2 regions of the Blautia sp. Sow4_E7 genome follow, and region 1 is predicted to be linked to the other one. Evidence: riboswitches for the same ligand, from Rfam matches in the RefSeq annotation. Region 1 holds a riboswitch; the other holds the start of a gene.
What was found. A riboswitch is a leader RNA that binds a small molecule or an ion and turns the genes downstream of it on or off. The one in region 1 is predicted to bind cyclic di-GMP.
Positions count from the first base shown of each region.

Region 2: it holds a riboswitch for cyclic di-GMP, as region 1 does, so the genes downstream of both, ACTQ50_RS14695 (response regulator) here and ACTQ50_RS02285 (PAS domain-containing protein) in region 1, are expected to answer to the same signal.

Region 1 is NZ_JBQKLL010000002.1:146,379-151,493, forward strand. It holds gene ACTQ50_RS02280 (ATP-binding protein) at 191-772, opposite strand; gene ACTQ50_RS02285 (PAS domain-containing protein) at 950-1,792, opposite strand; cyclic di-GMP riboswitch class I at 1,866-1,941, opposite strand; partial or broken gene ACTQ50_RS02290 (response regulator) at 2,091-4,712, opposite strand.
Region 2 is NZ_JBQKLL010000032.1:521-5,635, reverse strand. It holds gene ACTQ50_RS14710 (PcfB family protein) at 1-426, shown strand, start outside; gene ACTQ50_RS14705 (LPD25 domain-containing protein) at 423-2,381, shown strand; gene ACTQ50_RS14700 (helix-turn-helix domain-containing protein) at 2,648-2,980, shown strand; cyclic di-GMP riboswitch class I at 3,114-3,189, shown strand; gene ACTQ50_RS14695 (response regulator) at 3,296-3,661, shown strand; gene ACTQ50_RS14690 (GGDEF domain-containing protein) at 3,734-4,792, shown strand; gene ACTQ50_RS14685 (response regulator) at 4,880-5,071, shown strand.

The DNA.
Region 1 (5,115 bases):
TCAATTAAAGTTGTGCAGAATTACAAATATTTTGCAAATTCAGTTACTGTTCACTGGTAACGTTCCGCCAGGTGTTTTTTTGAGCGAAGCTCACAGAAAACCCGGGAACATCGGCGCGAAATCATGCGAATGCATGATTTCTGTGCATCGCGAAGTGTGTTGCTGGTCACGGAGTGAACAGGAACCAAATTCATAGTATCAGGATAAAGCTCACAAAAATCCCTTTTTCTTCCAATAAAGCGATTGCTATTTCTGCATTTAAATCATTATCCTCTGCCAAAAGAACATGCAAACCATGTAAATCCATATCGTTCCTTAACTTTTCTTTCTCTTCCGTAAATCCATGTTCTGCTATAATCAGAGGGATTTCTACCGTAAATGTTGAGCCAATTCCCTGTTTGCTGCTGACCTTAATTTTCCCACCCATAAGATCTACATACTGTTTGGCAATGGCCATTCCCAGTCCAGTTCCCTTATAACTGGTTCTTGCCCCATCATTTTCCTGACTGAACTCATCAAAGATTCTGCTCTGAAACTCCTCACTCATACCAATTCCGGTATCTGATATACGATAGCGTACGATTATATGATGCTCATCATTACCCGGACCGTTTTCTGCAGCAAATGAAATGGTACCTCCGTCTTTTGTAAATTTGACTGCATTGCTGATAATGTTGAGCAATACTTCCCTGATTCTGAGTTCATCTGCCATCACATAGGGATTTTTAAGCTCTTCTCTTGAAACACAAAAATTAAGGTCACGGTTTTCCATATATCCTCTTGCAATCGACAAAACAGTATTTATCATATCCCAGAGATCTACCGGTACTGGTTTATATTCCAGTTTACCACTTTCTCACTTTTATCCCTTTACGTGGCATTCATTGATTCGTGCGGATTTTATACAGTTCCAAACATCTGATCAAAAACAGCAAGTATAGTATTTATATCAATTTTTACTATAATGAAGTGCATTTGACAATTCTTCATTCTTCTGCAATGCACTGACATCCTGATAGGTCACATAGATATATATTTTCTTACCCACAACAAGATAAGAAAAATCTGATTGCATATAGAACCATTTTCCCTGCGGATTTCTTTTTCTATAAAAAATATTTGTATGTGGATGCTCTATATTGAGGTTTCTCACAGATTCCTCTACATATTGCTGATCATCCGGATGTACTGTTTCGCAAAAAGGTTTCTTCTGCAACAGCATCATCTGCTGCTGTGTAGTTTCCATCATCTCTGCAAAGCCCCGGGTAATAAAAACAGGATCATAGCATAGCGTTGTTTTTGCGTCCTCCTCTTCTGAAAGGATACAAAACAGAACAGCACTGTTTTCAATAGAACGCAACGTCGTTATAAACGCCTGCTGCTGTGGAACTGTATAGTCCTCCACAAACAGGAACACATTTTTTGTATCTGCACTTTCCCTTGTAAAGTCAAACTGCATGAAACGCATCTCGCCATTCAGCATAAAATTGATCATAACATGATGCATGATGTGTTCTGCTGTTCCTTTTGCGATTGCTTCCATCGTCATCTGCTGTTTTACACGATTAAGATCATCTATATTGCCAGATGCATAACGCATTATTTTCTCACAGATATAATCCTCATACATTTGCTCATCTGACTCTGGAAAAATATTTTCACCATTTAACAGGTTTGTATCCTGATGAAGCTTTATGCATTTTCCTGTATTCTCAAAATCAATGTACAGGATTTCTATATAATGGTTTTTTAGAGCTTTTTCATATATTGCAGCCTGAACCGCTTTCTTCAACAGCTGAATTCCTCCTTCTTTTCTCATGTACTATTAAATGAAAAACACTGTCCTACGGACAGTGCACCTCATTTCATGCAACTGGCTGCCATTTTAAAGGCCCTGTAGCTTTGCGTCCCAGACTTTCATCTGGTTTGCCGATTTTCTTATTATAGCTTTTAAAATTATGCAAAAACTGATTTTATTATACTCCCCTACTCCACTTTACACAAGAAAAATTTCACCGCTTTAACGCTTAAAAATAATTTAAAAACCTGCTAAAAAGTTGTTAACCGAACTTCTTAGCAGGTTCTTATTACTAATCTGTCAGATTATTTTGTAACGTACTGATCAATTCCTCTAGAACGATTGGCTTGGATAAGAATCCATTCATACCACATTCCAGCGCTTTTTTTCTGTCCTCGTCAAAAGCATTGGCCGTCATGGCAAGGATGGTGATTCCTGCCAGTGCCGGATTCCTAAGGGCACGGATCTGCTTCGTGGCCTCATATCCGTTCATTACCGGCATCTGCACATCCATCAGCACCAGATCATAACCGTCCGGTTTCGACCTCTTGACCTTCTCAACTGCCTCTGCCCCGTTTTCTGCAGTATCCACCAGGAAGCCATATTCATTAAGGATCTCCACCGCAATTTCACTGTTCAGTTCATTGTCTTCCACAAGCAGTATACATTTGCCTCTGAAATCTGAGCATGCCGCCGGAAGAACAGGATTCTCCTGCTCAGCCTGATTCTGGCCAATGGCAGCCATCAGGGTATCTCTGATATCGGACATAAACAGAGGTTTCGCGCAGAATGCAGTTACCCCTGCAGCCCTGGCTTCCACTTCGATGTCTGACCAGTCATAAGCAGTCAGAATAATGATCGGTGTATCGTCACCAAGACTGCGGATCTGTCTGGTGACCTCAATACCATTCATATCCGGCAGACGCCAGTCGATGATATAAGCATGGAAGGCATCCCCAAGCTCCATAGACTGCCGTGCACGCAGAACAGCCTCCTTACCGGAAAGTGTCCATTCCGAACGCATTCCAACCCTCACAAGCATTTTTGTCACGCTGTCACAGGTATTAAAATCGTCATCTACAACCAGAGCCTTAAGGCCTTCCAGCTCTGCAATCTTCTCTATCCGGTGATTCTCAGGCTGAGTCCGGAATGGCAGACGGACGATAAATTCGGTACCTTTCCCCTGCTCTGTCCGGACCTCAATGGTGCCGCCCATCATATCCACAATATTCTTGGTGATGGCCATGCCAAGTCCTGTACCCTGAGTCCTGCTCACAGTGGAAGTCCGCTCCCTCTCAAAAGGAGAAAAGATCTTCTTCACGAATTCCTGGCTCATGCCAATTCCTGTATCCTTCACCCGGATCTCGTACAGTTCACTGCCTCTTTGGAGCCCCGGATACTGTTTCAGCCGGACAGAAACGGTTCCGCCAGCAGGAGTAAACTTGATCGCATTGGACAAAAGATTCAGCAGCACCTGATTCAGCCTCGTCTTATCACAATAGACATCCTCATTTGTCACATCCATGGCATCCATATAAAGCTCCAGCTGTTTCGCATGGATCTGCCCGCTGATGATCGTCTTCAGATCATGAAGCACATCCGACAGACTGACCTCCGTTTCTTCCAGATGGATCTTTCCGCTCTCAATCCGGCTCATATCCAGGATATCATTGATCAGGGAAAGCAGATGGTTACTGGAGGAAAGGATCTTTCCCAGATAATCCCGAACCTTGTTTTTATCATCAATATTACTTACAGCCAGTGTGGTAAAGCCGATGATCGCATTCATTGGTGTCCGGATATCGTGAGACATGTTGGAAAGGAAGGTACTCTTGGCCCTGTTTGCTGTCTCCGAAGCACGGACTGCCTCAGAAAGTGCCTGGTTCATTTTCCAGTCAGCGGTACGGTCCGACATAACCAGGATGTATTTCTTTTTTCCGTCTATCTCACTGCCCATTGCAATATTATGGAACCAGCGTTTTTCCCCTGTGTTCTGATGAACATATTCAAAATCCCATTCTCTTTGTTCATTCACCCGGATTTCCTCCAGATAATTTTTCTCCGGATTTTCATGTTCCTCTGGATGCATTTTTCCCAGAACACGAATATTTTTGCGGATCTGTTCTACCGTAATGCCCAGCAGCTTTTCCACATTCGGGCTGACGTAATCTGCCTGATATGTTTTGGCATCCAGCATCAGGAAAACGTCATCCACATTCATTGACAGCTTTTGAAACAGTTCGTCCCTGTACCGGATCTGTGTGTCCTTTCTTCTAAGGCTTATCCTGTTTTTTTGGATAATAAGGCTGATAAAAAAGGCGGCAATACAGAACACGACAGCAGCCACAAGGAACATTGTGCTACGCTGCAGGCTGTTCATACTGGCATTGACAATATCCGCCTGTACAAGTCCCAGAAATACCCAGTCCTGAATATCCGATTTTTCATAAACCAGATAATAGTTTCTTCCATCCAGATCTACCAGCAGCGCACCGGTATGTCCCGCTTTAAACTTCTCCGAAAGCTTATTGACCTCTTTCTCAGACATATCAGAATGCTCTCTCAGAACACCGAAGAAATTATATACATTCCCCCATGACTCAGAAGAATGATCGATCACAACACGGCCATCCGGATGAACAATAAAACTCTGTGCATTTCCATTGAAAGCAGAAATATCCAGTACATCTACGATATCAGAGTTTTCATAGGCAATGGCAATGGCATCATATTCAAATCCCTGATAGCTTCCGTGCGCCCTGGGAGTGGCAAAAACAAGCAGCTGGGATTTTCCTGGAACTGCTGCATTTGATATCACATCCTTTCCCTGCCGGATGTCCTCTTCAATATCTTCCTGTAATCCAAGGTATCCGTTTTCCCCTGTCACCAGCTTATAGTTTCCGTCGGCTGACAGACCATTTGGCATGATCATGTCACCCGCCATTTTTTCTGTATAACCGGCTTTCAGCACATTTCCCGTAAAGCTGTTTCCGGTTGCGAGCAGCACATCCGTACCATAAATGCCGCGCAGGGTGTTTGCCATAACCGAATATGCCGCGTTCCCGCCACTGCTATGAAAGCGGTTGGAATAGGATTTCTGTGAATCCAGCACGGTATTCTCTGAAGCAGCTTCTTCCGCAAGAAGCTGGGTATTAAATGACTGATAGGCCTGCTCTGCATCGTATTCTCCTGAGATCATCTTAGACACCACATCCTTGGAAACGGAGAAAAAGTCATTTGACGCAATGCGGATATACATATGATTTTCTTCGATCACAGGTTTCACATCCTTCAGATACTCCGTAAGCCTGAACTCC
Region 2 (5,115 bases), on a different contig from region 1:
CTGTTGAAAAAGGTTCTTGCTGCGTATCTGCGTCATCAAAAGCAGAAATCAGTAGAGAAGAAAGCACAGAAAAATCAGCCGAAACAGGGAAAGGTCACGGTAAAAGAGCTGGCAAAACAGAATGCCGGGATGGTCAATATCGAGATCACGGACAAAAATATCAAGTCCTTTGAACGGTATGCCAGAAAATACGGGATCAATTATGCTCTGAAAAAAGACAAGAGCAAAGATCCTCCGGTTTATCTGGTATTTTTCAAGGGACGTGATCAGGATGCCCTAAATGCTGCTTTCCGTGAGTTTTCCCAGAAACAGATTCAAAAAGCGAATAAGCCTTCCATTCATAAGCGTCTTGCAGCTTACCGGGCAATGATGCCAAAGAAGACGAAGGACAAAGTAAAGAACCGGCATCAGGAGCATAGTCGATGAAAAAGAAAAGCGGCAAAACTCTGATGCAGAAGTGGAAGAATAAAATCGGGGGTAAGCTGTCCGCCCTGGATAAAAAGAAACTGGTTCTTACAAATATCCCTTATGCTCTGGCTGCTTTCTATGCAGACCGGGCATTTTTTCTTTACCGGAACAGTCCGGGAGAAGATATGGGGAACAAACTTTTATATGCAATGGAACACGCAGACCGGATTTTTGCTGGTTTTGTGTTAAGCAATAACTGGAAAGATCTGCTAGCAGGTATTGTTGTTGCAGTCGTTCTGAAAGTGTTGGTCTGGCAGAAACAGGCAGACGCAAAGAAATTACGGAAAGGCATCGAGTATGGTTCAGCCAGATGGGGAACCGCAGAGGATATCAAGCCTTATATGTCGGAAGATCCATGGATGAACATTCCATTGACAGCAACAGAAGCACTGACCATGGAGAGTAGACCGAAGCAGCCGAAGTATGCAAGAAATAAAAATATAGTGGTCATCGGCGGCAGTGGTTCCGGTAAGACACGTTTTTTCGTAAAACCATCGGTCATGCAGATGAACTGTTCCATGGTCATTACAGATCCGAAAGGCACTTTGATTGAAGAGTGCGGGAAGATGTTAGCAAAGGGACCACCTAAGAAAGATAAGAATGGAAATATCATGAAAGATAAATCTGGAAAAGTGGTACATGAGCCATATGAGTTCCATGATATGGGAGCTTATGAAAAAAGTACCGATGTTAATCAGATTGCTGCGGTCTATGAAAAATATAGGGAGAATCCTGAAAATGCCTATCGAGTATGTAGTATGGGGATTATCTATCGTGATCCGGAAGACAGTTACTATGATGATGCTGAATTTGCAATCGTAAAAGGAAATACAGTACTTGGAAATCTGATGGACGATGTTCGATTTTATGGAGAACTTGCACTGGTACGGGAAGGGATTGAGAAAATTCATGAAGCATTGCCGGATTATAAATATGTGCCGATGAGGGATGTTCGAGAAGCAATGTATCCTGAGAAGATGACCACAGAACAGCTGGCAGAGGCACTGGATGAGATTGCAGAAGCTTTTGATCCGTATGAGTATCGAGATAATGTGGAGACGGGAGAAAATACGGTACAAGAGGTGATGTTGGATTTGCAGAGTGGCAATACACATTCTTATATTTCTTATTTGAAGGATATTGTAGACGAAGAATGTGACCAGTCTGTGCGTGCAGGTGTATTGATTGAAAGACTGAAAGCCTATGAGCCAGAACTTCCAAAGGATATGGAACCGATGGTGTATGTGAATTATTGTGAGAAAAGTGAGCTGGGGAATCCAAGATGCCAGAAGTTATCTGATTTGGATTCCAAAACAGTAGAACAGGACAAAGCCTGGTATGCCGACTGTGATCCAAACACCAACGAACCAAAAACGACAGCACAGATGTTTTTTACAGTATATTATGCTGAGAAGGGCGACAAGATGTTGCATCATTTTCAAGGTAAGATAGACATTGGTAGCGGAAATGGCGGCATCATCAGTCAATTAAAGATGCAGAATGAAATGAAGTTGACGGATGAAAGCTGGATCAGCTATCAGCAAGGAAAAGGCAATGAAGAATATCAGAAGTATATGGAAGATCTGACGGATATGCAGAATCATGTACTGCCGTATTTGCAGAGCTTTTGCAGTCTGGAAGAAAAAGGTGTGAAGGAGAGACGAGAACAGCAGGTAGCAGAGAAAAATGAGAGCAGAGAAGCTGTGTCGAGAGCTGGTGTTGAAATAAATACAGCAGTTAAGGACGCAGGGAAAGCTGAAAGAAAGGCAGTAGCACAGAAAAAGGCAATGCCAGGAAAAGAAAAGAAACCGTCAATCCATGAACGCTTGGAAATCAATAAGAGAATCATCCAGGAAAAGCAGGGAAAAGATAAGCCGGAGAGAGGAGCTGATTTGGGTGTAAGGACAGTGTAGTATAAGCACAATGAGTCGGAGGTCACGGATGATAACGTGGCTTCCGGCTTTTTTGTTTTGAATGATAGTGCTTCAAATTTTTTATGTGACAAATGAAACAACCTATGATATTATAAAACATATAAGCGAAAATAACTTTTGCGGAAACGAAAGTATCTTTATATTTTTTATGTGCATACTTCCTATTATAGGATTAAATAATTGCAAAGTTGAATACTAATATTTTTTCATTATTACAGGTACAATAAGAATATGTAATAGCGGAAATGAGGTATAGTTACTTGCATATAGAGAAGTATATTGCGGATAAAATAACATCTTTGTGTGAAAAGCGTGATATCAGTAAATATAGATTATCGCAGCTGTCGGGAATTTCCCAGTCGTCACTGGGAAGAATCATGGCACAGGAAAACCTGCCGTCGCTGATCACACTTGAAAAAATATGTACAGCATTAGGCGTGACATTATCACAGTTTTTTCAAGAAGATAATTTAGAGAATCTGACAGAAAAGCAGAAAGAAGTTCTAGGGATATGGAAAAATCTGAGTACAAATGAGCAGGAAACAGTAATGTCAATGCTGCGTGGACTTCGGAAGTAGAAAAACAGTTCGAGTATATGTATCGACTGTTCTTTTTTATTTTTTGTCGTTAAAACGGTAATGTTTTCTTGTGTATACTAGAGCATTAAAGTATAATGAGATCAGTTTTTTTGCATAAGTATTAAAGCTATAATAAGGAAATCGGCAAACCAGATGAAAGTCTGGGACGCAAAGCTACAGGGCCTGTAAAATGGCAGCCAGTTGCATGAAATGAGGTGCACTGTCTGTTTGGCAGTGCTTTTTTATGGTAGAGCACTTGAATAAGTAATACAGAAGCTGTTTGGAAAAATATTGTGAAAAATAGCGGGGAGGTTATTGATAATTAATGAATGTAAAATTAAAATCTGGAAGCAAGCAAGCAAGCAAGCAAGCAAGCAAATTTCTGTCACAGAGGCGGAAGATGGACAGCAGGCAGTGGAATTGTTTAAAGAGAAACCAGCAGGAACATTTGATGCAATTCTGATGGATCTGATGATGCCTGTGATGGATGGATATACAGCTACGAGAAAAATCAGATCATTAGAACGTTCAGATGCAAAAACAATACCGATCAGAGCTATAACAGCAAATGCATTCCAGGAAGATGCTGAAAAGTGCATTGCCGTAGGTATGAACGCTCATTTGGCGAAACCTTTGGATATTGAAAAGATGAAAAAGACTATTAAAAGTATTTGTTCTTAATATAGGGAGAAAGTAAATGAATAGCATAGTTATTGAAATGAATATTATTTGAGATTCGGGGTAAATTGTGAAATGCAGACAAACAGGAAAAATAAAAATATAATAGGTATTATACAGAGTTTCCTTATATTGATATTAGTGGTTCTTATTATTTTTATGATGATTCAGATTAGCAGGCTGCAGGGGACAGCACGCGTAATAAATTATGCAGGTCTGGTACGTGGAGATACACAGCGCGAAGTAAAATTAGAAATTACAGGAAACCAAAATGATGAATTAATTAAATATTTGGATGATATTCTTCTTGGATTGAGATATCAGGATGGACATTATAATCTGGTAAAACTCAATGACGAAGAATATCAGGGGAAATTGAAAATCCAGAGTGATTACTGGGATAAATTGAAAACAGAAATTGAAGCAGTAAGAAACAAGGGATACGAAAATACAGACATTGTTAATATGAGTGAAATATATTTTACGATGGCAGATGAAACTGTCTCTGCCGCAGAAAGCTATTCAGAAAAGATCGCTATAAAGATTCGTACTATAGAGCTTTTGTCGGCACTTGATATGTTGATTCTGGTGATATTGGTTATTATGCAGACTCTAAAGGCAATGCAGATGGCAATGCAAAACAGATTGCTGGAACAGAAAGCATTCGTAGATACCCATACTGGGCTGCCAAATAAAAATGCCTGTAATGACCTTCTTAATAAAAAAGATATAATTACAGGTTCTACAGCATGTATAATGTTTGATTTAAATAATCTAAAAACTGTAAATGATACAATGGGACATTCCGCAGGAGATCGGTTAATAATGAATTTCTCAAAGCTTTTGCGAAGTGTTATTCCAGAAAAGGATTTTGTTGGAAGATATGGCGGAGATGAGTTTATAGCAGTCATTTATCATACAAATGAGGCGGAAATTAAAGAAATATTAAAAGTTTTGTACAGAGAAAAAGATAGATTAAATAGTTATGAAAATCAAATACCAATCGACTATGCATGCGGATGGGCATTATCCTCCGATAATATGTCTTGTACAATGCAGATGTTATTGGATGATGCAGATGCTAATATGTATAAAAATAAACAGTTATGCAAGAGATATAATCAGCATTCTTAAGAAAGTGATTAAAAAACTATCGATAGAGAGTGTCTTTTTTAATTTATAGGATTTCTAAAGACCACAAGAATAAAGGAAATAGAAAATATGAATAAAAGACAAAAAATACTGATTGTCGATGATTCAAAGTTTAACAGGGATATATTGAAAGAATTTTTTGGAGAAACCTATGATTATCTGGAAGCTGAAAATGGAAATCAGGCAGCGCAGATTATGGAAGAGAATCTGGGAATCGATTTGATGCTTTTAGACATCAACATGCCACAGATGGATGTTTAATAAAGCAAAGCTAAATTATTACAGTCTGATTCTGATGGATATTC